2 linked regions of the Paraneptunicella aestuarii genome follow. The protein of the gene in region 1 interacts with the protein of each later gene in a pairwise test. Links are inferred from orthologs where the notes say so. Each region holds a gene or a part of one and is shown on either strand. Other genes may lie near its edges.

What was found.
Region 2: the proteins of KIH87_RS03475 (region 1) and KIH87_RS01660 interact in binary tests that used the Escherichia coli proteins (3 or more experiments, as listed by UniProt). The link is inferred for Paraneptunicella aestuarii from one-to-one orthologs.

Annotation. Positions count from the first base shown.
Region 1 is NZ_CP074570.1:802,898-819,349, forward strand. Bases 12,582-15,437 are described here. They hold KIH87_RS03475 (RodZ domain-containing protein), read left to right. Parts: upstream 12,582-13,355; coding sequence 13,356-14,519; downstream 14,520-15,437. Other genes in these bases: pilW (type IV pilus biogenesis/stability protein PilW), read left to right, coding at 12,582-13,338; ispG (flavodoxin-dependent (E)-4-hydroxy-3-methylbut-2-enyl-diphosphate synthase), read left to right, coding at 14,562-15,437. Outside these bases: KIH87_RS03400 (adenosine deaminase), read right to left, coding at 1-160; KIH87_RS19460 (EamA/DMT transporter family protein), read right to left, coding at 244-525; KIH87_RS19465 (EamA family transporter), read right to left, coding at 562-1,089; KIH87_RS03410 (hypothetical protein), read left to right, coding at 1,245-1,742; KIH87_RS03415 (hypothetical protein), read left to right, coding at 1,920-2,228; KIH87_RS03420 (GGDEF domain-containing response regulator), read right to left, coding at 2,225-3,979; KIH87_RS03425 (sensor histidine kinase), read right to left, coding at 3,988-4,737; suhB (inositol-1-monophosphatase), read right to left, coding at 5,324-6,097; KIH87_RS03435 (DUF6694 family lipoprotein), read left to right, coding at 6,524-6,859; KIH87_RS03440 (DUF7424 family protein), read left to right, coding at 6,882-7,526; tRNA (cytosine(32)/uridine(32)-2'-O)-methyltransferase TrmJ, read left to right, coding at 7,657-8,385; Fe-S cluster assembly transcriptional regulator IscR, read left to right, coding at 8,497-8,970; KIH87_RS03455 (IscS subfamily cysteine desulfurase), read left to right, coding at 9,005-10,156; ndk (nucleoside-diphosphate kinase), read left to right, coding at 10,357-10,788; KIH87_RS03465 (bifunctional tRNA (adenosine(37)-C2)-methyltransferase TrmG/ribosomal RNA large subunit methyltransferase RlmN), read left to right, coding at 11,077-12,213; more of pilW, read left to right, coding at 12,307-12,581; and 2 more genes.
Region 2 is NZ_CP074570.1:391,777-408,188, forward strand. What follows is about bases 1-2,816. They hold KIH87_RS01660 (rod shape-determining protein), read left to right. Parts: upstream 1-794; coding sequence 795-1,838; downstream 1,839-2,816. Other genes in these bases: KIH87_RS01655 (formylglycine-generating enzyme family protein), read left to right, coding at 1-572; mreC (rod shape-determining protein MreC), read left to right, coding at 1,874-2,794; mreD (rod shape-determining protein MreD), read left to right, coding at 2,794-2,816. In the rest of the region: more of mreD, read left to right, coding at 2,817-3,273; KIH87_RS01675 (Maf family protein), read left to right, coding at 3,297-3,902; rng (ribonuclease G), read left to right, coding at 3,892-5,355; KIH87_RS01685 (YhdP family protein), read left to right, coding at 5,387-9,253; KIH87_RS01690 (carbon-nitrogen hydrolase family protein), read left to right, coding at 9,294-10,121; metalloprotease TldD, read left to right, coding at 10,114-11,568; KIH87_RS01700 (methyl-accepting chemotaxis protein), read left to right, coding at 11,869-13,560; KIH87_RS01705 (Ig-like domain-containing protein), read right to left, coding at 13,716-16,235; ribosome biogenesis factor YjgA, read right to left, coding at 16,238-16,412. UniProt on the Escherichia coli protein: Forms membrane-associated dynamic filaments that are essential for cell shape determination. Acts by regulating cell wall synthesis and cell elongation, and thus cell shape.

The sequences.
Region 1 (16,452 bases):
GGTTTTCAAAGTTATAGGCCTGTTCGACTTCTTCGATGCTGTTATAGGGGAGTGAAACACTGTGTTTGTGTGCCAGTTGCATCATGAGTTCAGGTTCCAGCGAACCTTCAATATGCAAATGTAATTCGGCTTTGGGAATTTGGTCGATAAGTTCATCCATCATAATAGCGCGCCTGCCTTATGGGTTTAAATGAGTATAGCTAACTGCCATTAATCTACATCAATAAAACAGGTGCGGGTAGTTTATTTCTTTTTACTACTCACCATGAGGGCAAGAACAATAAATATTCCACCAATACCCAGGCGAACCCAATCGGCACTGCCATTCCAAATGAGCACGTTAACCAATATGCCTGCCGGGATGAGCATGTTGTTCATTACCGCTAGTTGCTGCGCAGATACCTGTGTGGAACCGTAACTCCAGCCCAAATATCCCAAGCCAGAAGCGACCACACCTAACCAGAGCAATACGCCGTATTGTACTTCGTTGGAAGGGATTTTGTTCCAGTCAGCCCAACTGAACATGGCAATACTGGTAATGATTAACGCGCCTAAAAAGAACTAGGCAAATCGGGTTTTGTGCGGCACGTTTGTGCTTTGACTGTGATGCCGATACCAGACTTGCCCAAAGGCAAAACAGGCATTGGCTGCCTGAATGAGCAGAAAGCCTTGCCAATAGTCGCCACTTAACTCTGTCCAGCGAATGACGGCTGCTCCGGCAACGGCTAACACCGCTGGCAGCCAAAGGCTTTTGGCAATGGATGAGAGTAAACGTTTGGCAAACAGGTCGGCGAACAAGCTGACATAAAGCGGCGTAAATATGGTGAAAAGTAACAGTTCAGGCACGCTCAGATATTGATAAGACTTATAAAGAAACAGGTACATGATGCCAATTTCAATAGCTCCAATGGTCATCAGCGTGAGCGCTTGTTTCCAGTCTACTTTACGCAAGAAGGGCAAGAATATGATTAAGGCCAGTGCCATTCTGGAAGTCACGGCGATATAGGCATCAACCTGACCTGCCAAGTACACGCCAATCAGGGAAAAGGAAAACGCCCATAACGCAGTGATTAACCACAACAATGCCATTAATTCGCCTCAATCATTTTGTTTGCATGTTTTGCTGGCGCAATATTGCAGTGAGTCGCCATCCCTTGCAAGTTGTTGAAGCTGCGATTTTTCTTTGGCACTGAACTTGCTCTTTTTTGTCATCTTTCATAACGATAATGAGCAGGAATAATCGCATGATTGTAACTCAATCGGACTACATGTCTTGGCAGCAAATGTATGGACAGGCTGCTGCTGGAAAATCTGGTACTTCAACTGATACGAAAACAGACGCAATTGGTGGGCAAGCTCTTGCCACAAGCGCAGAACAAAGCGGCAACGATGTTGTCGATATTCAGTCGGAGAAAGATTTCCTGCAAGTCGCTTTTGAGAAAACCCTGAATCATCGTTTAGGTATTGATCAGGAAAAAATGGAAGAGATCAAAGAGGAAATTGAGAAAACCGAGCAAGCTATTGAAGCGCTAAATAAAACCAAGCCACTAAGTGAAACACAAAAGAAGGAACTTAACCTGTTGGAAGAGCGTTTAGAAAAATTGCAGCAAGCTTTGGAAGAGTTGGTGAAACAGGCGGCGGAACGCTCTAATGGCTCAGAAAATAAAAATTCTCAGGCAAACCTGAATTCTCAATCAAATAAACAGCTTGCTCAATATCAGTCGGTGTTTGCACTTTTGTAGCATTAATGAGCAAGGTATTGGATCGCATACCATGAATCTGAACCGTATAAACACAGAGAAATTTCGAGGCTAAAATAGCACTCTAGGTCCAGTCTGAATAAGTGCGAGTGGAACAATAATCATATTGTTCACAGGAGGATTTCGCTACGCTTGTTCGTTAATACAGTGGTTAATAAAATGCGCTCCGTTAAGTTACTCTCTTGTGCTGTTTTATCTGTGTTTTTGTTAAATGCTTGTGGCGATAAGAATACGTGGCAAGAAAAAGTCTGTATCAATGCTATTAAAAAAGTCGCTCGTTATGGTTATGAAATCCATTCCTTATATAGCCAACCTAATAAGCTGATTTCCGGACGTACCGATGTAATGGGGATCGCGACTATCGACGACGGGTTTGGTGCTGGAAAAAGAGAATCATTCCGTTGTTCAGTGGATGATGATATTCATGAAACTCCCAAAGAAGAAGATGTGAGAGTTTGGATTTACTAATCCTGGCAAGTCTCTTTGGGCTGTGTTAATGAGTCTAAAGGCTCTGGACGAGCAAAGTAAAAACCCTGGAATAAGTCACAGCCGAGTTGTTGCATAACATGGTATTCGGGTTCTGACTCTATTCCTTCAGCGGAAACTTTCATATTGAGCCTGTGTGCCATTTCGATTATGCCTGCAATGAGTGCTTGATGAGGTGTGTTTTGGTCGATATCACGTATCAGGATGCGATCGATTTTGAGGTAGTCGATAGGCAAGTTGATAATGTTGGTCAGAGACGAATACCCGGTTCCGAAATCATCAAGTGCAATAGCAATTCCATGTTGTTTCAGCATTAAAATATGATTGAGACAACGATCTGCATTTTTAACCAGTTCTCTTTCTGTTAATTCTATACACAGGTTGGTTTTAGGGATGTTTAGTTTGTTCAGGCTTCGCAGGAGAAAGTTGTAAAAGTCGGGGCTACTCAATTGTGCTGCGCTGATGTTGATTTTAATCGTGACGTTGCTATTTGCCAGATTGCTCATAAGCTGTGCCGACTTTTCCAATGCCAGCATAGTTAAGGAGTCTGCCATTGGGCCATTTTCCAAAACCGGTATGAACTCTGATGGTGGAATATTGCCGAGCAAATGAGAGTTCCATCTGAGTAAGGCTTCGTAAATTAAATTGTGTTCATTGTAGGGGTCTATCACTTTTTGAAAGTGAACATCAAACTCGTTGTTCTGTACGGCAGCATATAATTCATTTTGAATTTGTAAGGTGCGGGAAAATTGCAGACGCATTTTTTTCGTATAAAAACAAACTGGCACATTGCGCTTTTCTTTCGCTTCGTACATGGCATAGTCGGCCTGTTTTACCAATATTTCCGGTGTCGGCCCTTCTGGATAGAAAGCCACGCCAATGGATGGTTGGCAGGTTAGAGCTTGTTGCTCAGTAATAAATTCCTGTTCAAAACTTTTTAGTATTCGATTCACCAAGCTAAATACTTCGGAGCGGTAATCCAGTAAGTCGGTTAGCACAACAAATTCGTCGCCGCCGAGGCGAGCAACAAAATCACTGCTTCTGACCATGTCATTGAGCCTTTGCGCGACCTGTTTTAGTAGTTCGTCGCCCACTTCATGCCCCAATGTGTCATTAATGGTTTTGAAGCCGTTCAGGTCAAGGTAGAGCAATGCTACCGCTTTGCCGCTGAGCATGGCGTTATGGAGGTTTCGGTGCAGGACTGATTCAAAGTAGGAGCGATTGGGTAATTGCGTGAGGAAGTCGTGCTTGGCAATTTTTTCCAGTTGTTCATATCTGCTATGCGATTCTTCCAGTGCTTTTTTCAGTAGGTGCTCAGAGTTTTTTCGTTCAATAGAGTAACGAATGCTGCGAGCCAGTATGTCGGAATTGATTTGATCTTTGGTGAGGTAGTCCTGAGCTCCCATTTTCAATGCTTCAAGGGCGGTTTTGAGATCATCTATTCCGGTTAGTACCACGATGGGCAGTTCGGGAAAACGGGCATTAATTACCGACACGTTTTCCAGCCCGGAACTGTCTGGCAGGTTCAAGTCCAGTAAGATGATGTCATAGTTACCTTTATCCAGTTCCTTCAATGCATCAGAAAAATACTTTACGTTTTTAAAATTACTCGTACTCAGAGACGATTGAATTATCAATTGGTTGATAATTTCAATGTCGGAGTAATTATCCTCAAGCAATAAGATGTTCTTGGGATCGTAGTAACAACACACATCAAGGTAACGTTGAACCATGTCGCCACCTAATTTACCGGTTGTAGAAATTCAAAACTGGCGCTAAAGCCTTTGTTTACATCTGAGTGTAGTTTTAGCTTGGCTTTATGTTGCATTGCCACTAAAGCGCAATAGCTCAATCCCATTCCCAAACCCGGATAATCCCTTTCGTCAACACCTCGGGTAAATGGACGCGTTAGTAAGGGGAGCTGCTTGGCGTGAACACCAATGCCGTTATCACTGGTTGTTAACACGTATCCGCTGGTAATGGCGTTGCAATCAATCGTAATGCGTGGGGTATGGGATTTCTTTTGAGGCTGGTATTTAAGCGCATTGTCGAGCAGGCTGCTGATCAGAATTGACATCTGATTTTTTCTGGCACTAATGGTTTTGGGTAAATCCTTAATCGTAATATCCGGAATATTGTGATTACTACGAGCTCCCGATTCGTGTTTCAGTATTTGTTGATGAACGATTGTGTCGACCAGATCTGAAAAGTTGAATTCTGTTACAGGCTCTGATTCGTGTTGCAGGCGTAAGTAATGGACAAGAGCTTTAATCATGCTATCCATTTTTTCACTGTTTTCCTGGATCAGGTTAAACCAGATCTGTTCATCTTCAGAAATGTTGTTTCCGTGGTGTTTCTTTATGAGTTCTGCGAAACATCGAACGGCTCGTAAGCATGCGCCAAAATCATGAGATAAACCATGTGCAATCTCTTGCAGAAGCCCTTGCGAATTGACTTCATGTGAACCTGAAAATTGTATGTTATTCAACACTCGACTCTCCTGAACTGATAACACTGTTAATGCCTGAGCTTGTTATTATTTTTTAGCGATAAATTTTATTTAAGCCTCATTGGGTTTTTAATAGGATTATGTTTTGCTCTTTCTCCTTGTTGGAGAATGCTGGTACTTAAAATCAATTAACTGATGCCTGCTAACCATCTGGCACATTAATGATTGGAATGAGTGATTTATTTGATCTGGATGGGTGTGGGATGCTTCTGAACGTAGCTTTGCCACACCTGCTTTGAACAGGTTTGATGTTGAATATGTGGTCGCTATATTTGTCCAAATACTCATATTCATCCCTAATGACCGTTACTCTCCGATCTGATGTGCAATGACATGGAATTGACACCATATCGTCTGAAAATAAGACAATAAAATTGAGTATAGATGGTTATTCTTGAAGCGCTAATGGGAGTTAATAAATAGTTATGGCTATTTATCTATATTCTGGAAAAGCTAAATAACCCCATATATGGGGTTAAATAAAATCAGCCTGTAAAGGCATGTGATGATTTGAGAAAATTGCCTCTTTCGGTGAACAAAAGAGGCAATAGACACTATAAATGGTGGGTTACTTAAGGATTTTTACCAGCGACTGAACAATTTTAGGGTTGCCAGCAACGGCTTCTTCTTTCTTCAGATGGTCGTGCCCGCCTGCGAAATCAGTGACCAAACCACCCGCTTCTTTCACTAATAGTTCACCAGCGGCGATGTCCCAAGGCTTAATGCCTTTTTCCCAGTAACCATCCAGGCGACCTGCTGCCACATAGGCCATATCCAGAGCGGCAGAACCTGAGCAGCGTATATCGCCGCATTTTTCATAAACCTTGCCAAAGCGCTCAATAGCTTCTACAGAGTTTTCTTTCTTCTTATATGGAAAGCCTGAGCCCAGAAGCGTGCCGGTTAGTTCTTTGCTTTGATTCACTCTCAAACGGTAATTATTCATTTGAGCACCTTTTCCTTTTGATGCAGTGAACAATTCGCTACGAATAGGATCGAATACGACGGCTTGATCCAGTTTGCCTTTGTAGAATAACGCGATAGAAACACAAAAGTGTGGTACGCCCATAACAAAATTGGTTGTACCGTCGATAGGGTCAATGACCCATTTGAAGTCTTCAGAGCCTTCGGTGATACCACTTTCTTCACCCACAAAACTATGTTCCGGGTAAGATTGCTTGATTTTGTTGATAATGATTTGTTCTGCTTCTCTATCAATTTTGGTTACATAGTCATTATCGCCTTTTTTCTCTGCTTTAATGTCTACGTCGGACTCAAAACTGCGAGCAATAAAATCTCCTGCAGATCGCGCAGCGCGGATCGCAATATTCAACATAGGATGCATGTTCGTACCACCAAATTGTAAAAAGAACTGTTAGGCCGACTCGCCATTATGGTTATCCATATATGTATGGCTGTCGGGTTGTAGGGCTGTTATAGAGCCAAAAAGTATCCGCAAAAACGGGTAAAAATAAGCATAGCCCAAAAGCGGCGCGCACTCTAACAGAAATTGAAGGGAAAATAAACTGGAAAAGCAATTGTTGAGTGTTGTGGTAGTTGTTAAAAAGGATATGGGGATTTTGAAGGTGTTCCTTCGTTTGTTTGGGGAGTTATAAAAAATAAACCAATATAAAAATTTATAAAAAATAACAATGAATTAATCATTTTTTATGGAATAATCTGCCTCGCGAGCATGCTCGTTTTTATAAAGGCTTAGGATTTACTTTGATTAACGCTATGACTATTAGCAAGGATATATTGGGAAAATGTTATGAAAATTTTATTCAGACTATTAATTTTAGTTTCAACTATCAGCTTCTTGACTGCATGTGGCGAAGCCACTTTCGATTCATCTTCTGATGCTGCCAAAAAAGATTCTATTCAGGCAATGATGGAACCCCTTTCTTCAGATGACAAACAAAAGTTAGAAGAAGTTATTAAAGGCATTTACATGATAAATGTGCTTAGAAATATTGGGAATGATATTTCAAAAGAAGAAATGATTGCTCAGGTTGATGAAAAGTTGAATGGCAAGACTGCTAAGGAAATCTTGGAGCTCGGAGAAAATATTAAGGAGGAAATGAAGAAAGGAATGAATAACAATTAAATTTTTTTAAAGGAATAAAAAAATGCATTATTTTAAATTTCTTCTGTGTTTTGGACTTTTATTCCTTACAGGATGCAAAGGCTCTATCGAAACTAGGGTTAATATTTCAGATTTACTTTCCACTAAAACCAAAGATATTGTTGGAGACCTTTATGTTGAGGTTCCAAGCTGCACATCCTATAAGGATTCCCGCCAGGAATCGGATTCTTTACAAAAAGCAAAGACCCAGATATCTAACATCTTTACAGGGGCTCAGTTCAATGAATGTTTTACGAAACAATTCAAATCTTATGCTCACTTTCATATTCCCATGGTTTTAGAAAGAGACAACGATGGAAAACTTGCTTCAGAAACGAAATTAAATATTCAGTCTTCTGAAGACAATTTGTTGGCTGTTGGTTTCCCCTCTTCCATTGCAGAAAAGTTGAAACGTCTTGAAGAGAGTTCTCTTCGCACTCAGTCGCTTGACATCGAAGTTAATATTGAAGTTGTTAACGATACTGGGAAAAGTCATTCGTTTAGGGTGATATCTGCATATATCGATGGTGACCCATATGTATATGAGAGTTTGTCAGCTCCAGCAGATTCATCGTTTTTAGTGACCCTTTCTAATGTGTCAGTTGATAACGCAAAACAGAACGGCTCAACCTTCGTTTTGCTTCATTAACAATATTTCATTTCTGGCGTCTTGGGTAACTCTGAGACGCCTTATTGCATTTCGGTTGAAAATCACATTTATCAATATGCTATGATGCGCCCCTTAAAAAATTAAGAGCTATCGGGTATTCATTTCAGCTATGTTAGATAAGGTTAAGATTGTACTGGTAAACACTTCCCATACCGGCAATATCGGTTCTGCTGCACGCGCCATGAAGACCATGGGGTTGTCTGAGTTAGTATTGGTTAATCCTGTTTCACCCATTGATGGTAAAGCCAGTGCCTTGGCGGCGGGGGCGGGTGATGTGTTGGCTCATGCGCAAACCTTTGACAATCTGCAAGATGCCATTAGTGATTGCGGTTTGGTAATTGGAACCAGTGCTCGTTCTCGTACCTTGTCCTGGCCGATGCTGGATTCAAGAGAATGTGGCAAGAAGATTGTTTCTGAATCTGAGCAATACAAAACCGCGCTGGTGTTTGGTCGAGAGAACAGCGGCTTATCCAATGAAGAATTACAGCTATGTCACTTTCATGTGTGCATTGACGCTAACCCTGAATACAGTTCTTTAAATTTGGCGGCGGCGGTGCAAACTCTCTGCTATGAAGTTCGCATGGCGTTTCTGGAAAAAGACAAGATCCCGTCACAGCAAAGTGAGTACCCACTGTCGGAAGAACTTGAAGGCTTTTATGTGCATTTGGAAAAAACCTTGCAGCGTACCCAGTTCATTATTCCTAATCATCCTGGCATTGTGATGACCAAGCTGCGGCGCTTGTTTAATCGTGCTCGTCCTGAATCGCAAGAGTTGAATATCTTGCGCGGTATTTTGAGCTCGGTAAATAAGGTGGCTGACGAGGCTGGAAGAGAATAGCGTCGGCAACATTTTCTTTACAGACCCGAGTCGGCTTTGGCTCCTTTGGAATACTTGACTGATTTAGTCAGGTATGTGACTATCCTTGGCAACTCAACCAAGGCAACTGTTATGAAACTTACTTCCAAAGGTCGATACGCTGTAACTGCGATGCTGGATGTAGCGCTGCATTCTCAGAAAGGCCCTGTGTCGCTGGCAGATATCTCTGTCCGTCAGGCGATCTCCCTATCTTATCTTGAACAGTTGTTTGCCCGTTTGCGTCGTGAAGAATTAGTTTCCAGTGTTCGAGGCCCCGGTGGTGGTTATCGCTTGGGTAAAGAGCCTGAGATGATCTCTGTTGGTCAGGTGATTCGTGCCGTTGATGAGACCGTTGATGCTACTCGCTGTTCCGGTGCGGCTGATTGTCAGGGTGGAGAGCGTTGCCTTACACATAGCCTTTGGCAAGATTTGAGCGAGCGAATCGCAGTATTTCTTGATAACATCACGCTCGGAGAGTTGATGTCTCAAGCTGATGTGAAGAATACTGCGGATCGTCAGGACAGTAAGACATCATCCAGAGAAATTGAAATTAGCATGCAACTGTAAGGGTTGTGCAAAGTTCTTCTGAGTAAGGTTCTTTATGTCTGCGCCTATTTATCTTGATTATGCTGCTACGACGCCAGTCGATCCCGCTGTGGCAGAGTTAATGTCGAAATACCTCACAATGGATGGATGTTTTGGTAATCCATCATCACGTTCTCATCGCTATGGCTGGCAAGCCGAAGAAGCGGTTGAGGAAGCTCGGGAACAAGTGGCTAACCTTATCAATGCCGATCCCCGAGAAATTGTATTCACTTCCGGTGCGACCGAATCCAACAATCTTGCGATTAAAGGTGCGGCTCAGCAATATCAGGAGAAAGGCAAACACATCATCACGTTAAAGACGGAACATAAAGCCGTGTTGGATACTGTCGAGTGGATGGCAGAGCAAGGGTTTGATGTGACGTTTTTGGATGTGCAAGCCAATGGCATGTTGGATATGGAGCTGTTTGCCAAAACGCTGAGAGACGATACGGTGTTGGTGTCTGTGATGCAGGTAAACAACGAAATTGGCGTTATCCAGGATATTAAGACTGTCGTTTCTTTATGTGCTGAACGTGGCATTTTGGTGCATGTTGATGCGGCTCAGGCCACGGGAAAACTACCCATTGATGTACGTGAGCTGGGCGTTGATTTGCTATCCATTTCTGCTCATAAATTTTATGGCCCCAAAGGTATTGGAGCGCTTTACGTTAAGCGTAAGCCTAAAGTGAGGCTGGTTGCTCAGACTCATGGCGGTGGGCATGAACGTGGTATGCGTTCGGGAACCTTGGCAACGCATCAGATTGTTGGCTTGGGTGAAGCCTGTCGTTTAGCTGGTGAAAAATTGCAAGCGGAAGCGCAAAGGATTCTCAACCTGAAACAGCGCTTTTGGCAGAAAGTGCAATCATTACCTAATGTATTTGTGAATGGTGAGCAGTCGGCTGCCGTTGCGGGCATTATAAATATCAGTTTTGCCGAGGTGGAAGGTGAAGCCTTGTTAATGGCGTTGAAAGATGTTGCTGTCTCTTCTGGCTCTGCCTGTACTTCTGCCAGTCTTGAACCTTCCTATGTGTTAAGAGCATTAGGCGTTGAAAATGAACTGGCACATGCCTCTATTCGATTCAGCTTTGGTCGTTTTACCACTGAGCAAGATGTTGATAGAGCGGCTGATATTGTGATTGATGCCGTTAGCAAGTTACGTCAGGTTTAGCTTGCTGTTCAGGTTAAACAGTGAGCTTAAAGTCTCTGATTTCACGATGGTTTATTATTTTTGCCCAGGCTTAATGAACAAGCCTGTGAATAAAATGATGCAGAAAAGTTGAAAAAAAAGCTCGCAAGGCATAGGCACGGCTATTTTTATTGCATATAATCCGCGCCGTTTTTTTGAATTAAGCAAATTGGAGCCGATTCATGGCACTTGAACGTACTTTTTCTATTATCAAACCTGATGCCGTGGCTAAGAATGTCATCGGTGCGATCTACAACCGTTTTGAAACTGCTGGCTTGCGCATTGTTGCATCTAAAATGGTGCATTTGAGCAAAGACAAAGCGGAAGGTTTTTACGCAGAACACAAAGAGCGTCCTTTCTTCCCTGCATTGATCGAATTCATGACTTCTGGCCCTGTAATGGTTCAAGTACTTGAAGGCGAAGACGCAGTAAGAAAAAATCGTGAAATCATGGGTGCAACTAACCCTAAAGATGCATTGGCTGGTACTTTGCGTGCTGATTTCGCTGAGTCTATCGACGAGAATGCTGTTCACGGTTCAGACGCACCTGAGTCTGCGGCGCGTGAAATCGCTTATTTCTTCGCTGACGAAGAGATTTGCCCTCGTACTCGTTAATCTGCGATACAAAATAAGTCATCAGGGCGCTTAATGCGCCCTTTTTGCGCTTTGTTTTGTGCTTTTTGCTGAGGCGTTTTTCTAATCTTGATTCCTTATTAGCGACTCAATATTCGAAAGACATTTTTGAAACGCACTTTCAAAAGACATGATAGGACAAATTCTATAGTCGCTTTTTACACTATAAATTTGTACAATATTTCGCCTTTTTGCGAGCTTTTGACTAAACCTGTTAGCTAAGCTTGTATTTAGACAACACCTGTAACACCTAAGACTGAGGATAACAGCATGACAGCAGTGGCGCTGCCGAGCAAAACCAACCTGTTGAATTTCGACAAGCAAGGCTTGCGTGAGTTTTTTGCCAGCATTGGTGAAAAGCCTTTTCGTGCTGATCAGGTTATGAAGTGGATTTACCACAATGGTGAAAGCGACTTCAATAACATGACTAACCTCAATAAAAATTTGCGGGAAAAGCTGATTAATACCTGTGAAGTGAAAGCGCCCGAAATTTCCTTTCATAAAGAAGCGCGTGACGGCACTATCAAATTTGCCATGTTGCTGGAAGGTGGACAGGAAGTAGAAACTGTCTGGATACCAGAATCGGATCGCGCCACATTGTGTGTGTCTTCCCAGGTGGGTTGTGCCTTGGAATGCAGCTTCTGCTCTACCGCTCAGCAAGGTTTTAACCGTAACTTGTCGGTTGCTGAAATTATCGGTCAGGTTTGGCGTGTTGCTAACTTTATCGGGTTGAGCAAAGACACCTCCAAGCGTCCTATTACCAATGTGGTGATGATGGGCATGGGTGAACCCTTGTTGAATATGAAACATGTTGTTCCCGCCATGCGCTTAATGATGGATGACTTTGGCTTTGGCTTGTCCAAGCGCCGCGTTACCTTGAGTACCTCTGGTGTCGTTCCGGCATTGGATATGTTGGGCGATCAAATAGATGTTGCTTTGGCCATTTCATTGCACGCTCCCAATGATTCATTGCGTGATGAATTAGTACCGGTAAACAAGAAATATCCTATTAGTGAGTTTTTAGCCTCAGTTCGTCGTTATTTGACTAAATCCAATGCCAATCAAGGCCGTGTGACGGTTGAATACGTTATGCTTAATGGCGTGAATGACAGCATGGATCAAGCCCATGAGTTGGCTAAGGTATTGAAAGACACGCCGTCCAAGATCAACCTTATTCCTTTTAATCCTTATCCTGGTTCGCCTTATACCTGTCCGAGTAATTCTCGTATTGACCGCTTCTCCAAAGTCTTGATGGAATATGGCTTTACTGTTGTAGTGCGCAAGACTCGCGGCGATGATATTGATGCGGCCTGTGGTCAGTTGGTTGGCGATGTGATCGACCGTACCAAACGTATGATGAAGAAACAGTCGAAAGGGGATGCCATTCAGGTTGCGATGCAGTCGTAATACTTGAATATTTATCCTATCTATTCGATTTTTCTTAGGTATTATATAAACTGTTTTTAAATCATACGATTACATTCTATGTGGAAAGTCTCCATGGATGCAACGCTACAAGTCGGAGCTCGCGGTAAATTGAATATCCGTTGGCATAAACTAGTCAAATCTTTATTAGTGGCTATAGGTCTCTTGTATCTAGCGGGATGCAGCTCCAGTTCTTCGTCTGTTCATCAGAATGTGAATGAAGTGGAAGCGGCGAAAACGCGTGTTTCTCTTGGCTTAACCTATCTTAAAAATGGCAACTATACTCAGGCAAAAGCGAATCTGGACAAAGCGCTGAAATTTGCTCCCGGGTTAGTTGATACCCATTTCGCCCTTGCCTATTACTATCAATCTGTCGATGAGCCTCGCCTTGCTGAACAATATTATCAACAGGCGTTAAGGCTGGATGATGAAAATGCCGACTTGCTGAATTCTTATGGTGCGTTTTTGTGTACTCAGGGAAGCTATGCTCTGGCTGAACGATATCTGCTCCAGGCCATTAATTCTCAGCAATATGCACATACAGCCGGTTCCTATGAGAATTTGGCCATTTGTAGTCAGGCTCAAGCCAAGATTTCTCAAGCCATTGATTATTTGAAGACGGCCTTAAGCCATGAACCAGGCAGAGTGAAAAGTGCTTTTCTGTTGCTGGAAATGACGGTGTCTGCGCAACGTTGGCAAGATGCCAAGGATGCGTTGCAACGATTTGAAAAATTGGCTCCGGTCTCGGCTCGTTCTCTTGAATATGCGATTGCGATAGAGCAGGGGCTTGGAAATCAGGATGTTGCCAATGGGTATCGAGATATGTTGCAGCAGTTGTACCCGCAATATGAGCCGTCCCGTTTGATTGATGTAGCTGAGGAAACCAGCAAAGGTATTGAAAACGCTACCACAATGAATAACGGCGAATTGGAAAAGCCTGCGTTGTCAGATAGAATCCACGTGGTTCAGCCTGGAGAGAACCTATATCGCATATCGTTGAAATATAATGTACGTATGCAACGTCTTATTGAGTGGAACGGGTTAAGCACAAACTCACAGATTAAAGTTGGAACACGATTGATTGTTTCAGATCCTAACGCTAAATAGCGGGAAAAGTAGTAATAATGAGTAACGAAACACAGGACGATATTGAATTAATTAGCCCGGGCTCGATATTGAAGACTGCCCGTGAAGAGCAGGGGCTTACGCGTGAAGCCGTTGCCGATAAGTTGCACCTGCGCTTACAGATTATCGTTGATTTGGAAGAAGATAATTATTCGGCTGACATTTCTGCCACTTTTACTCGCGGCTATATCAAATTGTATTCACGCTTGTTGGGATTGGATTACAACAAGGTGTTAGAAGCTTATCAGCAGATGAATGCACAAGAGAAAGAGCCGGCAAAATTGCAGAGCTTTTCTCAAAAAGTGTCGAAACAAGCCAGCGATCAACGTTTGATGATGTTTACTTATTTCATCATCATTATTGTCTTGGCATTGGTTGTGATGTGGTGGTTGCAGCAAGGGCAATTTAGCACGAGTCTGTCTAGTAAGAGCTCACCTGCACAAACTTCCCAGAAGCAGACGACTTCAAGTCAATCAGCTAAAACGAATACAAGCAGTATGAGTCATGTGGCTGAACGCCAAAAAAATCGTGAAGAATCAGAGCTAAACACGGATGCTCCGGATGCTGATCGTATGGAAACATCGGAAACATCAATCAGTTCTGATGAGCTGGATTATTCATCTGACACTGGCGCGCCGTTTGAATCTGATAATGTGTCTGTGGCTGATTCTAAGGTTGAACAAGTCGTTGAAGATGCTGATGAAGCGTTGGCTGGTGCTAATGTGCGTGCTACGCAAGACAGTTCTTTAGCGGGCGACTCGCTACAAGAAATCACGAGGCAGGAAGATAGCTCTCAATATGCTGACGTGACTAGTGAAGAGATAACAAGCTCAGATATGAACGATTCTTCTACAGATTCAATGACTGCAGAGGAACAACCTGAGGCACAGGGTGATAGCCAAGTGGTTATGTCAGACCCTGTTGAATTGGTATTCACCTTTGCAGGCGATTGCTGGGTCAAGATCACTGACGCAACCGGAGAAGATATTGCTTACGGTGTGAAAGCGTCAGGTCGTGTTATGCCTGTGTCGGGTATCCCGCCTTTTGAAGTGGTGTTGGGAGCACCTGAGTCTGTACAAATCACCTTTGCCGGTGAGCCTGTCGATATGTCTCGTTTTAGAGCGGGATATACAGCGCGTTTTGAATTACCTCTTGGCGAATAAATTGCAGATGCTCATAGTGGAAATAGTGGAGTAAATACCTCAATGCAGACAGAGTCGCCTATCACGCGTCGTGAATCGACGCGGATTAATGTCGGAAATGTTCCCATTGGTGCTGGTGCACCTATTGCTGTGCAGTCTATGACCAATACTTCCACCACTGATGTGGACGCTACTGTCGCGCAAATTAATCGAATTGTGGCGGTTGGTGGTGAAATTGTGCGCGTGTCTGTGCCTACTATGGATGCCGCAGAAGCGTTTAAAGTGATCCGTGAGCGAGTGAATGTGCCACTGGTCGCTGATATCCATTTTGACTATCGTATCGCACTTAAAGTGGCTGAATATGGCGCTGATTGTCTTCGTATTAACCCGGGGAATATCGGTAACATGGAGCGTGTGAAAGCCGTTGTTGATAGTGCGAAAGACAAGAATATCCCTATTCGCATAGGCGTTAATGCCGGATCGCTGGAGAAAGATTTGCAGGAAAAATATGGTGAGCCAACACCGGAAGCGCTGGTGGAATCGGCAATGCGCCATGTGGATATTCTCGACAAATTGAACTTTGATCAGTTTAAGGTCAGCGTTAAGGCGTCAGATGTTTTTCTGGCGGTTGGTGCTTACCGTTTGCTGGCAAAACAAATTAAACAGCCGTTGCACTTAGGCATCACTGAAGCGGGTGGTTTTCGTGCTGGTGCAGTGAAGAGTGCGGTCGGACTCGGAATGTTACTGGCTGAAGGTATTGGCGATACGATCCGTATTTCGCTCGCCGCCGATCCGGTGGAAGAAATCAAAGTCGGATTTGATATTCTTAAGTCGCTACGCATTCGTAGCCGGGGTATCAACTTTATCGCTTGTCCAACTTGTTCTCGTCAGGAATTCGACGTTATCGCTACAGTAAATGCTTTGGAAGAGCGCTTGGAAGACATTGTTACGCCAATGGATGTCTCGTTGATTGGCTGTGTTGTCAATGGCCCGGGTGAAGCCGAAGTGTCTGATTTGGGACTTACGGGTGCTCGTAATATGAGCGGTTTTTATCTGGATGGTAAGCGACAAAAAGAACGTTTGCCCAATGACCAGTTGGTCGAGATTCTGGAACAGAAAATCAGAGCAAAAGCGGCTCAGTTAAGTGCCGAAAATCGTATTCCTACGCAAAATATTGATTAGTCTTTAATGATCTATCTACAGCCGGATTTACCGAGGTTCGGCTGCTCTCTATTCCCTACCTGTTTTTACATCGCATTAGCGGGCTTGAAGCGTTGTTGTTTGCCTCGAAAATCCCTATAATGCATGGCTTTTTGCTGAAACGTGGTATTTAACCCCCGAGAGATCTGACGTCGTGAGTAAAACAATCCAAGCTATTCGTGGAATGAATGATTGTCTGCCAGAGCAATCAAGGCTTTGGCAGTGGATGGAACAACAAATTCGAGATGTTGTTGCCAGCTATGGATATGAAGAAATCCGTACTCCTATTGTTGAAAGCACCGATCTGTTTAAGCGTTCAATTGGTGAAGTCACCGATATTGTGGAAAAGGAAATGTATACCTTTGAAGACCGCAATGGTGACAGCCTGACTTTGCGCCCTGAAGGCACAGCCAGTTGTGTTCGTGCGGGTAATGAGCATGGATTATTGTACAACCAGCAACAGCGCCTTTGGTATATGGGGCCCATGTTCCGCCACGAGCGTCCACAAAAAGGGCGTTATCGTCAATTTCACCAATTTGGTGTGGAAAACTTTGGCATTGCAGGCCCTGATATTGACGCAGAAGTGATTTTGTTGAGTGCTCGTTTGTGGAAGAAGTTTGGTATCGCAGACAATGTGCGTTTGGAGTTGAATTCCTTAGGTTCTAATGAAGCTCGTGCGGCATACCGTGAAAAACTGGTTGAGTATTTGTCGCAATACAAAGACAAGCTGGATGAAGATAGTTTGCGCCGTTTG
Region 2 (16,412 bases), 420 kb from region 1 along the record:
AATTCCAACACTTTGTTTCTGCAACCAGCTATGTAACTGATGCTGAAAAAGGGCGTGGTTGTGCGTTTTATGAAGGTGGTCGTCCGGTTTGGCAAGAAAATCTGAACTGGAGAGCGCCGGGTTATGCTCAAACAAAAGAGCATCCAGTTGTGTGTGTGAGTTTGAAAGATGCGCAAGCCTATGTTGACTGGCTAAGTGCCAGCAGCGAACAAAGCTACCGCCTGCCAAATGAAACTGAGTGGGAATATTCCGCTCGTGCTGGCAATGAGTCAGATTATTGGTGGGGTGACGGCATTGGTACTGATAATGCCAACTGTGGTTGGTGTGGTAGTCAGTGGTCAAATGTTAGTGCTGCGCCAGTTAGCTCCTTTGAACGTAACGGTTTCGGCTTGTTCGACACTGTAGGTAACGTTTGGGAGTGGACTGTAAGCGAACGCTCTCAAAGTGGAGCGGTAGTTCGAGGCGGTGCCTGGAACTTTGCGCCCAGATTGGCGAGAGCTGCAACCCGTATGGAACTTGACCCATCGTTCAGATCCAACTATGTTGGATTCAGAGTCTTGCGGGAACAATAACCAGGTTACTGATAAATCCCGGTATACTTACCGGGATTTTTTTATACTTTACAACGAGCCATTATCTCGCCCATTCTTAGTAGGTGAAGTTGGCAGCGAAGCCCTTTAGCTTCTTGAATAAGCTGTTGAATGAGAGATAGCTTGCTGAATGGCGGGGGCATTGGTAAAGTTAGCGAATTTCCGTATAACCACAACAATTTACAATAAGGAAGCGGCCATTCCATGTTTAAAAAGCTTCGGGGAATGTTTTCCAACGACCTTTCCATCGACCTCGGCACCGCAAACACACTCATTTATGTTAAAGATCAGGGTATTGTTCTTAATGAACCGTCCGTAGTGGCAATTCGCCAGGAACGAGCTGGTGGCCCCAAGAGCGTTGCAGCCGTTGGTGCGGAAGCAAAACGCATGTTGGGACGTACTCCCGGTAACATTAAGGCCATCCGTCCGATGAAAGACGGCGTTATTGCCGATTTCTACGTGACAGAAAAGATGCTGCAGCACTTTATCAAACAGGTTCACGACAACAACATTTTGCGTCCAAGCCCTCGAGTGTTGGTATGCGTACCTTGTGGTTCAACTCAGGTAGAACGACGCGCAATCCGTGAGTCGGCTCTGGGAGCTGGTGCTCGTGAGGTATTTCTGATTGACGAGCCTATGGCTGCGGCTATCGGTGCAGGCTTGCCAGTATCAGAAGCAACGGGCTCAATGGTTGTGGATATCGGTGGCGGTACTACTGAAGTGGCCATTATTTCATTAAACGGTGTTGTTTATTCTTCATCTGTTCGTATTGGTGGTGACAAGTTTGACGAAGCCATTATTAACTACATTCGTCGTAACTTTGGTTCCTTGATTGGTGAAGCGACTGCTGAGCGTATCAAGCATGAAATCGGCGCAGCCTATCCAGGTGAAGAAGTGAAGGAAATCGAAGTTCGAGGCCGTAACCTGGCAGAAGGTGTTCCTCGTGGCTTCACACTAAACAGCAACGAGATCCTTGAAGCACTACAAGAGCCGCTAACCGGTATTGTGTCTGCGGTAATGGTTGCCTTGGAGCAATCACCTCCAGAGTTGGCCTCTGATATTTCCGAACGAGGCATGGTGCTAACCGGCGGTGGTGCGTTGTTGAAAGATCTGGACAGATTGTTGATGGAAGAAACAGGCATTCCAGTTGTTATCGCTGATGATCCTCTAACCTGTGTGGCCAGAGGTGGTGGTAAAGCCTTTGACATGATCGATATGCACGGTGGCGATTTATTCAGCTACGAATAATCCTTGTTTAATAACAAGCGCTAATCGAGCATTTCATGGAAAATATTTTTATTCGAGGGCCATCACTTAACAGCCGGTTGCTGCTTGCTGTTGTCTTGTCTGTCTTTCTTATTGTGCTCGATTATCGTTTTAAAACCTTCAGTGGAGTTCGGATTTATCTGAACTCCATGGTTGTTCCGCTGCAATACATGGCTAATATGCCCAGTGAAGCAATGAACTGGCTTTCGCGCAGTTTAGCTTCCAAACAACGATTGCTGGAAGAAAACGCAGAACTCACACACCAGGCAACGTTACTTAGCGAAGAGCGCTTACGTTATCAATTCCTGAAAAAAGAAAACGACCGTTTGCGTATCCTGCTAGGCTCCCCTGTTCGAGAAGATGCGCGCAAGATGGTCGCTGAGTTAATGGCCGTTGATAGCAACCCTTATAGTCACCAGATCGTTATTGATAAAGGTGCTGCTCACGGGGTTTATCAAGGTCAGGCGGTATTGGATGAACATGGCATTGTTGGGCAGGTTCTTCAAGTGGCGAGCACTAATAGCCGCATACTGCTCATTTCTGATTTAACTCATGCTACCCCATCACGTATTCAGCGTAATGATGTTCGTGTGATTGCGTCTGGTTCCGGTGCATTAAGTGAATTGGTTATTGAACATGTGGCACACAGCACCGACATTCGTGTTGGAGATGTGTTAGTTTCATCGGGATTGGGGAATGTATTCCCGGAAGGCTACCCGGTTGCCACTATCACCTCAGTAGTACGAGATGAATCTCGTCCTTTTGCCAGTATACGAGCTGAGCCAGCAGCCAGACTGGATCGTTTGAAATATCTCCTTTTGCTTTGGCCTTCCGATGCGCCAACGCAGCCTGTTCTTGGCGATGGTCAACAGGAGAGCTTGCCTGATGATACCGCTGTTGATGTCAGCATTGATAATAAAAAAGCAGGAGGCCGATAATGTTTCAGTTACGACATTACATTATCGGATTAAGTATTCTGTTTGGGCTAATGCTGCAAATTATGCCCATGCCAATTATTGTTGACCCTTATCGCCCTGACTGGGTGTTTTTGGTGATCGCTTATTGGAGTTTGGCATTGCCAAATCGAGTGAGTGTTGGTGTGGCGTTTCTCAATGGCATTATTTTGGATGTACTGCTAGGAACGCCTTTAGGTGTACACAGCTTGGCGTTAAGTGCCGTAACGTACGTTTTGGCTGCTAACTATTTACGCTTGAGAAACTACTCTGTGTGGCAGCAGGCGATCGTCATTGGGTTACTCGCGTCTTTCTATCACTTAATTGTGTTCTGGATTTTGCGACTGTTAACCGACATCAATTTTAACTTTGAATTATTATGGCCGGTACTGACGGGTACTTTGCTTTGGCCCTGGATTTTCTCTCTCCTTAGAAAAGTTCGTCGTCAGTTTCGCGTTACCTGATCCTGATATCATTCCGGAAAAATATGTCTACACAACTGATTTTAGCGTCGCAATCGCCGCGCAGAGCTGAATTATTAAGTCAGATTGGGGTCTCTTTTCTTAAATATCCCGGTGATGTTGACGAAACCCCACTGTATAATGAGCCCCCTCTTGATTACGTTGAGCGCATGGCGCGTGAGAAAGCCCATGCGGTGGCTACTGAGCTGAGCAATAGCGAGTTAGCGAAACAGCACCAGCGTCTGGTTATTTTGGGTTCGGACACCATTGGTGAATGCAATGGCGAAGTGCTGGTAAAACCTACTGATTTTAATGATTTTAAGCGCATGATGCAGATGATGTCAGGCTCTATCCATTATGTTCATACTGCTATTGCGGTGAGTATGGATGGACAGGTGTCATCTCAGGTAGTGACGACAGAAGTGGAATTCGGGCAATTGACCGAGGCTGATATTAACTGGTATTGGCTAACCGGAGAGCCTCACGATAAAGCGGGTGGATACGCAATACAGGGCTTGGCCGGACAATTTGTGAAACAAATCCGGGGTAGTTACAGCGCTGTTGTGGGTTTACCTTTGTATGAAACCGTTCAAATGCTGAAACAGGCAGGAATTCGCGCCCATGAGTGGTGAGTTACTTATTAACGTTACACCTTCGGAATCTCGAGTCGCCTTAATCGAAAACGGCTTATTGCAGGAGATCCACGTTGAACGCCATACCAAACGTGGTCTGGTGGGTAACATCTATCGAGGTAAAGTAAGCCGCGTATTACCCGGTATGCAAGCCGCTTTTGTTGATATTGGACTGGAGCGTGCCGCGTTTTTGCATGCTTCTGATATTGCCTTGCATAACGAAGTTGCTGGCGAAGTGCCAGAGCATCATTTTGAGAAAAAAGACATTCGGGAACTGGTGCGTGACGGACAAGACATCGTCGTACAGGTGGTCAAAGATCCCATTGGCACTAAAGGTGCGCGTTTAACCACGGATATCACCATTCCTTCTCGTTATCTGGTATTTATGCCCAGCGTTACCCACGTTGGCGTTTCTCAGCGTATAGAAGATGAACAAGAGCGCGATCGTTTAAAATCCATGATGTCTGGGCTGGAAGGTGAAGGCGGATTTATTTTGCGCACTGCGGCAGAAGGTGTGGGCGAAAATGAATTAATACAGGATGCCAAGTTCCTGCGTCGTTTGTGGTCGAAAATTCAGGCTCGTACCAAGCGCAAGAAAGTGAATGTACTGTATGAAGATCTCCCGTTGGCACGTCGCGTATTGCGCGATTTTGTGGGCACTGAGCTGGATCGCATTCGCATTGACTCCAAGCTGGCTTTTCAAGAGATAGAACAGTTTACCGGTGAATATGCACCTGAGTTTCACAAGTTATTGGAATGGTATCCTGGTGAGCGTCCTATCTTTGATCTTTATGACGTCGAAAATGAGGTTCAGCGAGCTCTAGAACGCCGTGTGGATTTGAAATCGGGCGGTTATTTGATCATTGACCAAACCGAAGCCATGACCACCATCGACATTAATACCGGTGCGTTTGTCGGTCATCGTAATCTGGAAGAAACCATATTCAACACAAACACCGAGGCGACTCAAGCGATTGCTCGTCAGCTAAGGCTGCGCAATCTGGGTGGCATTATCATTATTGATTTTATTGATATGGTGGATCAAAACCATCAGCGCAGGGTGTTACATAGCCTGGAAGTGGCTTTGAGTAAAGATAGAGCCAAGTCCAAGATTCACGGTTTCACCGCTCTTGGGCTAGTGGAAATGACGCGTAAGCGAACCCGAGAAAGTCTGGAGCATATCCTGTGTGGCGAATGTCCTGTCTGTAAAGGGCGAGGCTCGATCAAAACGGTTGAAACTATCTGTTTTGAAATTATGCGTGAAATTGTTCGGGTTAACCGTGCTTATGATGCAGACAAATTTGTTGTCTATGCTGCACCGACCGTTGCCAATGCCTTAATGGATGAGGAATCTCATGTTTTAGCAGAATTGGAACTATTTGTGTCCAAACAAATCAAAGTACAGACTGAACCCTTGTATAATCAGGATAATTACGACGTAGTCATGATGTAAAATCATGAGCGGACAATTTTAAGGCAATTAAGTGAACAGCGCGCGCTACTACATTTCCTATATCATCAGAAAAATCTGGATGGTGTTCGCCGTATTGACGGTGACATTAGCCTTGGTGATCACGTTGTTGCGCTATTCATTGCCCTACATGGACACCCAGAAGACGTTTATTCAGAATTGGTTGCTGGAGACCTATGGCGCAGAAGTCGAGATTGGCTATATCAGCGCAATCTGGAAAGCCCGAGGTCCCGCCATTGTACTGAAAGACCTCACACTGGTTCATAACGATAACTCTCCTATTGCCTTTAGTGTTGATGAAACTCAGGTTGAACTGGATCTCATCTCTTCCTTGCAATCCTGGCAAATTCATTCCAAACGTTTCAATTTGATTGGTATGGATATGCATGTCGATTTGGAACAATTGCAGCAAGGTGGCAGTAATTTCCCGGTTGTTGACGCCCTACAAACCTTATTTTTGGAACAACTACAGCGCTTTTCCATCAGTGATAGTGACGTCACTATTAAAACCCGTCTGGATGAGCAGCAAATTGAGGTTCAGCAATTGTCGTGGCTAAACAAAGGCACTCGACATCAGGGCGTTGGGGAAATGCGTGTTGCGGAATTGGCGCGTAACTCTGCCCGCTTTGTTCTGGATTTAACGGGTTCAAAAAACGAATTGGAAGGGACTTTTTATGCCAAGGGCGAAGATTTGGACTTGGCTCCTTGGGTGAAGGAATTTGTTCCCACTGAATATAATTTGAAGAAAAGCCGCGGGAATTTCGAATTATGGGCTGGTTTGTACAATTCTCAGGTTACGTCAGTACAAGCCAATTTCAGCGAAAGCAGCTTTCTTTGGCAAGGTAAGAAGAAAGGTTCTGAGGTTAGTGCTAATGTTTTGAAAGGCGAGTTTGCCGCACATCCATCGGGTAATGGCTGGTTGTTCAACATGAGTGACTTCATGTTGCTGGTTAACGACAAAGCATTAGCGAGCAATTGGGCTGGAGAAGTCACAAAATCGGGTGTGTTAACTTTCAATAACGTTGAGCCAGTTAAGTTGTCCCCTATTTTACCTTTAATGAATGTGCTTCTTGGTGCAGAACAGGCTGAGCCTATTTTGTCACTTGCACCCAGTGTTCAGGTTGATCAGGTTCATTTTGAACTGAGCTCAAAGCAAGTGGCGGCTCAATTACGTTTTTCTGACCTGCATTCCAACGAAAACGACGCAATACCAGGTTTGCAAAATTTGGCAGGCAGTATTTCCTGGTTAGACAATATCATGCGAGTGGAATTGAACTCATCTCAGAGTGAACTTAAAAGCGGGCAACTACTGGGTTACAACTTGCCCTACGAAACACTACGCCTGGATGCTTTTTTAGATGTCTCTGGTGACACATTGGAGCTGTTTGCACCAGAAATTTCAATTCATGGTGACAAGGTTAATATTGATACTTCCTTAAGATACCAATCTGATACTGAGTTGTTCCAGTTGATTGGCAAGCTGGATGATATGTCTGTCGAACAGGCAAAAGCGCTTTTTCCTCGTAATTTGATGGGGCCAGAAACCACAGAATATTTGCGTGAAAATCTCCATGAAGGTGATGTGAGTGGTTTGCAGGTTATTTGGAGTGGGCAGTTTAGTCACTTTCCCTTTGAACAGAATCAAGGGGTTTTTCAGGCAGGAATTGAGCTTCGCAATGGGCGCTTGGAGTTTGACGATTCTTGGCCTGAGTTGAGTGAATTGAGTGTTGATTTGCTATTCGAGAATGCAGGTTTAATGATGACCAGTCATCATGCTCGTTTGCTCGATGTCATGGTAGAGAATGTGCAAGCCAATATTCCTGAATTAGCGGAAAACGCAGTCTTATATATTGATGCCAAGGGTGAAACCACCGGGACTTTGGCAACAGGGGTGCTTCAAGGTAGTAGTTTGCAGGATAGCGTTGGCGCAGCGCTGGATTTTGTTCAGGTGAGCGGGCCTTTGGATCTCAAACTGGCTTTGACGATTCCGCTCAACGGTGTTGATGTTGTGGCGGACGGAGAGGTCACGTTTAAAAACAATCCAGTTTATATTCCCGACCTGGATATTCAATTGGTTAACACTCAAGGCGTTTTATCTTTCAGGAATGAAAAGATTGTTTCCAATGATCTGACTGCCATTTTGTTGGGGCAACCTATGTCTATGACTGTAAAAGGTGAACAGCAAGAGGATGCTTATAAAGCCAATATCAGTTTTGCAGGGGATTGGGATGTTGCTCAGTTAGTGCAGGATTATCACTCAACCTTGCAGCCTTATTTCAAAGGGAATACGCCTTGGCAAGGAGAGTTGGCGCTCACCCTTCCTGAGGAAGGTTTTCACTACAGCATGCAAGTGCATTCTCAGTTACAGGGTATCGATCTGGATATTCCCGAACCCTTTAAAAAGAGTGCTGATCAGGAACGTTTATTATTTTTGGATAGTGAAGGCGATGCTACTGCCTCAACGGTTCGTATGTTGATGGGCAATGAAATTAAATTTAACGGTATTTTTCCTCACGCTGACAAGCAATTTTCTCGCGCTCATTTGTCAATTGGAAGTGATAACTTCGTTGGAATGGGATTGGGGTTTAGCGTCTCTGCTCAATTAGACAGTTTGTCCTTTACTCCCTGGTATCACTTTATTGATGCTTTAGTCTCTGGCTTACCTGACGGAGATAAACCCATTCTTGAAGCACCACAACGGGTGTTTATTGAGACTGAGTCCATGCTCTTTGCGGGTCAGAAAATCAGAAATGTATCGGTTTTGGCTAAAAACCGGACTGATGACTGGTTGCTGGATGTGAACTCTGAACAGGCTCGCGCTAAAGTTGCTATGTCCAAGCAATTGTTCTCCAGAGGTATGACGGTAAATGCTGACTACATTAACCTTGCGGAATGGAACAATGGACTAGAAGATACTCAGGGGGAACCTGAGATGGATTACAGTAAGTTGCCGCCGTTCAAGTTTGAGTGTAAACAGTGCTTATTGAGCGGGTATGAGCTTGGTAAGGTGAAAATCAATATGGCTCGTAACTCTTCAGGAATGCATATTGATTTGTTTGAGCTCAACAAAAAGGACGGCAAAGTCGTGGCGTCTGGCGACTGGTTCATCGAAGGCGAATCTAACAGTACCTGGCTAAAAGGCACTTTTACCAGCAGTGACATGGGGAGTTTTCTGAAAGATATGGATTACGACTCTGGCATTCGTGACTCTGATGCCAAGATGGATTTTAACCTTACCTGGAATCAATCTCCTTTCGATATGGATCTTAATACCATTAATGGTGACGTAAAATGGCATCTTGGTGATGGTTATCTGACCGATGTCAGTGATCAAGGGGCACGTATCTTTAGTATTTTGAGTCTGGAATCCTTGATCCGTAAGCTGACTCTGGATTTTCGTGATGTCTTTGCGAAAGGCTTCTTCTACGACAAAATGGATGGCACTTTCCAGGTTAGTGATGGGCGAGTGACGACACGCGATACTCATATTGATGGTGCAGCTGCGGCAGTGAAAATTGAAGGCTACACTGATTTGTCCGATAAGAAACTGAATTATATCGTAACGGTAAAACCTAATTTAACCTCCAGCTTGCCTGTGTTATTGGCGTGGATGGTCAACCCTGCCACCGCGGTTGCTGCCTTGGCTTTGGATGAAGTGATTACGTCTGCTAATGTGGTGTCTAATATTAAGTATTCACTTACTGGAACCTTGTCTGAACCAAAGGTGGATTTACTTGATAAAGCCAGTAAATCTGTTGAGCTGCCGGCTAAAAAGCAAGCCCCTGTAGAACCTGCTAATGGTTCTTTTATTCCTAATCCAGCGATAAAATCTCCACAAATAGGTGATTCAGAGGTAAACAAAACCGGTATAAATGGCTAATATACTTACACTATCCTTCCAACCTAGATAGAGAATGCTAATGGATGCAAGACTTGCCGCAATGCAGTTAGTGTCTGTGCCGGATCCGGAAGAGAATCTGGCGCAAATCGAAGCTATTTTAAAAACCATGAAAGTTGATGTGCCGACTTTGGTTGTTTTACCTGAGTGTGTTGCCAGTTTTGGTGCTTCAGATGCGTCATTGCTTGAAATAGCAGAACCGGTTGGGAATGGAAAAATCCAGAATGCATTATCCAAAATGGCAAAAACCTATGGTGTCTGGATAGTGGCTGGCACTATGCCGACATTGATTCCTGATGATCCCAAACGTTATTCGGCTAATTGCTTTGTGTTTGATGATCAAGGAGTGGTAAGAGCCGATTATCAAAAGATTCATATGTTTGATGTTCAGGTTGGAGACAATACCGGTTCCTATCTTGAATCTCGCTATACCCGACCAGGAGAAAAAGTCACGGTTGTTGAAAATACGCCGTTTGGTCGCTTGGGTGTCGCGGTCTGTTATGATCTTCGTTTTCCTGGCCTTTTCCAGGCAATGGGGGAAATTGATGTGTTGGCTTTGCCTGCTGCGTTTACTCAAAAGACCGGTCGAGCTCACTGGCATCCTCTTTTGCAAGCTCGTAGCATAGAAAAACAATGTTATGTGGTTGCGGCAAATCAAGGCGGTGAACACTTGAATGGGCGTCGTACCTATGGCCATTCCTGCATTTATTCAGGATGGGGTGAACTATTAACTGAGATCCGTGAAGGGGCTGGATGTGTTTCCGCTCCGATGGATTTTAAACACTTGGAAGAGTTGCGCCAGAATATGCCAATTACCAAGCAAAATCGCTTTAGGAGTGAACTTGTCTAATTTCGTTGAACAACATCTTATTCAGGAGTCTGGATTGCAGTCTTCTGATCTGCAAGACATTCTGGGTTTAATCTATCAGCATGACACCGATTTTGCGGATTTGTTTTTCCAGTCTAGCCAGCACGAGGTTTGGGTGTTGGAAGACGGTATCATTCGTGAAGGTAGTTATAACATTGAACGCGGTGTCGGCGTTCGAGCGGTAAGTGGAGAGAAGACGGGATTCGCCTATTCCGATGTTATTACTCGACAGGCATTGGAAGAGTCTGCGAAGGCGGCTCGGAGCATTGCTCGTTTGGGCGGGCAGCATAAAGTGAAGCCTTTCGCAGGTAAACATGCACAGGAGCCTGCAACAAAGCACTACGGGCAAGATAATCCACTATTGGGTATGGTGGAAAATGACAAAATCCAAATGCTTCGTGCAGTTGATGCTTATATTCGTAATAAAGAAAAGGATGCTATTCAGGTGGTTGTTAGCCTGACAGGCGTCTATGAAGAAGTGTTGGTGGCGGCAACTGATGGCACCTATAGTACAGATGTTCGTCCTTTGACACGTTTGAATTGTTCAGTGGTTATTGAGCGTAATGGCAAGCGAGAAAGAGGTAGTGCTGGAGCTGGTGGGCGTACAGGATATCAGTTCTTTCAAGAGCTGATTGGTGGTGTGCCACGTTATCAAACTTTGGCTGATGAAGCCTTGCATGTCGCGAATGTGAATCTGGAAGCCGTTGATGCACCTGCGGGCGTTATGCCTGTTGTGCTTGGCAATGGCTGGCCGGGCGTACTGTTACATGAAGCGGTTGGTCATGGTTTGGAAGGTGATTTTAACCGTAAAGGTGCTTCCACATTCAGCGGACGCATCGGTCAGCAAGTGGCGGCTAAGGGCTGCACCGTTGTTGATGACGGAACTATTGGAGCTAATCGGGGCTCAGTTAACATCGACGATGAAGGTACACCTGGGCAGTACAATGTTCTGATCGAAAATGGTGTGCTTAAAGGCTACATGCAGGACAAGATGAATGCTCGTCTGATGGGAACCAAAGTCACTGGAAATGGACGTAGGGAGTCTTATGCGCATTTACCTATGCCCAGAATGACAACGACGTACATGCTACCTGGAGAGTATGAGCCGGAAGAGATTATCGCCAGTGTGAAAAAGGGCATTTATGCGCCTAATTTTGGTGGTGGTCAGGTTGATATTACGTCCGGTAAATTCGTGTTTTCTACCGCTGAAGCTTACCTGATTGAAAATGGCAAGATCACCGCGCCAGTTAAAGGAGCGACCTTGATTGGTAACGGGCCGGAAGTGATGCAGAAAATTTCCATGTTGGGAAATGACTTAAAGATGGATCCCGGTGTTGGCATTTGTGGTAAAGATGGTCAGAGTATTCCTGTTGGTATTGGTCAACCTACCGTTAAAGTGGATGAGCTGACGGTTGGTGGCACAGCCTAGATTTTTAAATCATACACCAAAGATTAACAGGCTCTAGAGCCTGATTATTTCAAAAGCCACCTTTATGTCAGGTGGCTTTTTGTATCCGACCTTTATCTCAGCCATTTATGGTTTTTATTTTGTGGTTTTTATGAAATCTCAGGGTTTCTGATCATTTTCACTTCTTTAATATTCAACGGTAAATTTATTACCTATTCTTAATTGTTCTGAACCTATATCAATATCCCGTTAATTAGACCGGATCAATGTGAATTCTTGTCTTATACTGAAATCATGTCTTGCAGGTTAGCTAAGTTTGTGATGGCTGAAGAAAATAAGAGCATTGGAATTCTCCCAACAGTGGTAATTATTGCGGTCATAGCTGTGTCAGCTGGTGGTCTGGTTGGATTTGTTCTGGATGATTCTCCCGGATGGATGGTCGGTGTTGTTAGTGTGATACTCGGCTTATGTATTAGCTTAATACCTATCTATAGCCGCTTCCTGAAGCCTTTATCTGAAGTTGCACCAGTGATGTTACAAGGGTTTCAAGACTTTAAACCTTATAGTCAGGACAAAGAACGGTCTGCTGGCGTTTATGCGCCAATGATGGCATCTGCTCGAAATTGCCTGAGTAGTTTTTCTACGGCAGCTCAAAATCTTGTGAAGGATGGAGACACTCTGTCTGTTGGCGCGGCCAAGGTGTCCCATTTCGTTGATGGTTTAAAGGTGACTATTAATGATCAGGTCAGAATGGTGACTCAAATCGCCGCAGCGGCAGAGGAAATTAATCAGACTTCAGATCATGTTGGCGTGAGCGCTAAAGAAGCCATGCAGGCTGCCAGTGATACACGCGAGAACTGTGCCAAGGGGCAGGAAGTGTTAAGGCGTACCATTAGTGAAATCAATAAAGTCAGCGACAACGTAGCTGTTACTTCTGAACAGATTGCTTCATTGAAGAAGATGTCTGAACAAATTCAGGGTATTACCCAAGTTGTAAACAATGTTGCAGAGCAAACTAACTTATTGGCTCTGAACGCAGCCATTGAAGCCGCTCGTGCCGGAGAGCATGGAAGAGGTTTTGCGGTCGTAGCTGATGAAGTCAGGCAGCTGGCAACCAAGACTACGGCAGCGACCAGTGATATTAGCCATATGCTGGATGAAATGGAAAAAGGCACCCTGAGTTCTGTAAAAATTATGCAAGAACTGTCGGGGAATGTTAACCAGGCAGTGTCTACCACCAATGAAATCAATAGTACCTTTGAGAGTATTATCGATAAGGCGGGGCAGTCAGAATATAAGATTCAACATATTGCTGAATCGTTGGAGTCGCATATTGCTGCCACCAGCGAAATTTCCAGTTCTATTCATCATATTCAGGAAACGTTAGAAGAAACCGAAAAAAAGGCACAGGTTTCAAAAGATCAGGCTGCGTTTTTGGCCAAAGTAGCTGAAAACATATACGAATACCTATCCCCTTTTAATCTGGATACGGTTCATGATCGTATGAAAGGCATTTTGTTCGATTTATCCAGAGCCTTCGAGCGCGAATTTAACCGCGCGATTGCCAATGGTGAAATTACCGAGCAAAAGCTATTTGACCAAAATTACAAACGGATCCCCAATACGGATCCACCCAAGTATCACAGTGCCTACGATGATTATACCGACAGAGTTTTCCCCGGTATCCAGGAAAAGGCTTTAGCGGATTTTCCCGATTTAATTTACGCGGCGGCGTTGGCAAGAGATGGCTATTCTCCTACGCACAATAAGAAGTTTTCTCAGCCATTAACGGGCGATTACGAGAAAGACATGATTAATAACCGCACCAAACGTATTTTTAAAGATCCGTTTGCTGTGCGGGTTTGTCAAAGCACAAAGCCGTTTTTGCTGATTACCTATACGCGAGATACAGGGCAAACATTCCATGACTTGTCTGCACCTATTTATTTGAACAATAAGCATTGGGGAGCCATTCGGATTGGCTATGCAGCGCGTGAAGATAAGATGAAGTAGTGCATACTCGCATCAACCTTCTCCTTCAAGGGGAGGGGCTAATTTCTCTATTCGCCATGCTGGTGAATGTCAGCCTCTCCCCAAGCGCTGAAAAATACAAAAAGCCCTGAAATAAGTTCAGGGCTTAAGTGATAGTGTTTCTATCCGTGAGGGGACTAGGGATCCAAAGTGACCTTAAAACTCACTTCTGTTTGATTTCCTCTTGGGGTTTGGATGCGATATCGGTACTGCACCTCACCCGGGGTTGTATTGGTAATATTATCCAGAGTCGTTGTACTTCCAGGGACTCTTGAATCTTCGCGACGTGTAGAGTTAGATACCCTGTCAATAATCAGTTCAACGTTACCTGTTTGAGTGTTAATAATGCCTACTTCTGTACCAGAGGGCATGACTTGCTCTGCGGTATCATAGTAAACCAGTGTAAGATCGGAGGTTTCGCCATTTGCGAGCGTTAACTTGTTTGGTGAATTAATATCGGGATCATTATCAAAGACCACATTATTAATGTTACCAACATCACCGTTATACACTCTCCAATAAGCCGATGAGCTACTCATCACTATCACTAGAGATTTACGCACATGTAAGGTTGTGCCTTCTTCCTGACCGCAAAGTGTAGCTGATTGACACTGAGGCCCATTAAACAAACCGTCGGCTTCGTTGAATGTGAGGTCACTGTTGTAGTCAATAAAGAGTTCCGATGGATCTTTTACGCCGTTTTCATTATCGTCACGCCAGGCTTCTGAATGATCCACAAAACCTGTTTGAGCTGGTGTTGATACGGCTAATCCATTGTCGTTTCCATCCGAGATGGGGCCGCCATCATTGTCGTCAAAGATATTGTTACCATTGGAGTCAATGAGCGTTTCATGCCCTATGGCTGTTGCCAAAATAGTGATGCGGTGATCACTGGGGCGAGGGTTTGAAGATGTCCAGGTAACGCTACATGTACCGGTATTTGGTAATGTGGGGTCAATATCCCCATTGGCATCTTCTCCTGTAACACAGCTAGGTTCTATCGTTCCACCTTCGGTTGTAAAGCTGACGGTTGTGCCGTTAGGTACGGGGTTGTTAAAGCTGTCCGCTAATCTGGCTACAATGATTGCTGTTGTGCCATCAACATTGAAGGCTTCTGCGTTTAATAGAGAGGAAGATAAGCTGAAACTGTTTTGATCGGGCAGACCTGTGTTGACAGATAACAAATCTGACTGCGTGCGGATAATTTCTCCGTCAGCGCCCTCGGTACTCGCCGTTACTCGCACTGCAGTTGGTACGTTACCAGCACTGACTCGAGTGCTTACCTGACCCTGTGAATTCGTTAAACCTGAGAGGGGCTCAATACTTAATCCACCGGTACTGGTGTTTAAAGCGAAACTGACTTCCTGCTGTGCTAACGGATTCCCAAGTTCACCATTTACCTGAAAGGTTAGAGTAGATATTGATTGGCTGTTTTGCCCGCCAGTGCCTTGCAAAACAATTTCACTAGGTGCGGCGGAAACAAATGAAATTGAACCTATTCCTTCTGGCTGAATGGTAAGGGCGCGGTTGATGGTGAAAGTGGTGTTGTTGATCACAACTGAGGCAATAACCTGGTCGGAATTGCCGGTACTACCTGCACAGCTAATGTCTTCATAAGTGGCAGATGCGACACCGTTGATGGTTGTCACAACGGCATCAATGGTTGCTTGTCCACTGCTGACACAATTGGAGGTGAAACTAACAGGGGTGGGTGTTTGAATTCGTTGCCCGGTTTCATTAACCAATGCAACTGAAAAGCCTGCTGTCGCGCCTGCGCTGATAATGACATTACCGTCGCTGTTTTCAGCCGTTGAACCAATGCTGCCTTCAACAAACTGTCCATTGTTATTGATATAGCCAAACAAGGTTTCGCCTTCATCAACAATGGTGTCTGCTGCTTGAATTTCAAAATTAATGGCATCGCTAATTGATAGGTTGTTCACTGTCACATTAGCTTGTGCGGTAAAGGCTCCTAAGTCTGTCGAGGCTGTTTCCAAGGTGACTTGAGTAATACCATTAGCGTTGGTTAACCCTGAGTCTGGTGTTAAGGTTGGGCCGTTTCCTGATACTGAAAAGCTAACAATAGAATCCATTACAGGTTCGTTGTTAGAGTTCAGGAGCTTGGCCTGTAGCTGCACTTCTTCGCCTGCTTTAAAACGACTTACAGGCTCGCCATTTTTATAAATATTGATATCTAATTGGGGATTTGGGTCTTCTGTAAAGGGCAGGGAGATATATTCATAGCTTGCGCTGTCTGTCAGCTCACCATAGGTCGCGGTTAAGGTTGTTGCCCCAATCTCCAAATTGGGATTGGTGATCCTGACTTCTGCAATGCCACTGCTATTCGTTAATGCGGTAGCAGTGGATAAGCCTCCTAATTGAGAAGCTGTCGCAAAATTGACCACTTCATTGTTCAGTGCTGCGTTGTCACTGGTGAGTGTGGCTCTAACACATAGGCTCTCATCTGCGTCGAAGCTGGCTGTGACCACTTCTTGGCACTGACTGTTTAAAATATTCAGTTCAAGCGCAACAACGGGGGGAGTATCACCACCACCATTAAAAGGATCCGAACCATTTGCTCCCGAGGTTCCACCACCACATCCGGTCAGGCTGAAAATGCCTAGTGCGCCGAATAATAAGACTGACAGTCTTTTCATTGTTATTCCTTATCTAATTCCGATCGTAAATATTTAAACAACTCTCTTGCTGCTGTAGGCGGTTTTCCCTGCTCTTGTTCTTTCTTGGCCTGACGTAAAAACTGTCTAAGCTTTTGTCTTTCCAGACCAGGGTGCTCTTCAAGTGTAGCTTGAATGGCCGAATCACCTTCAGATAAA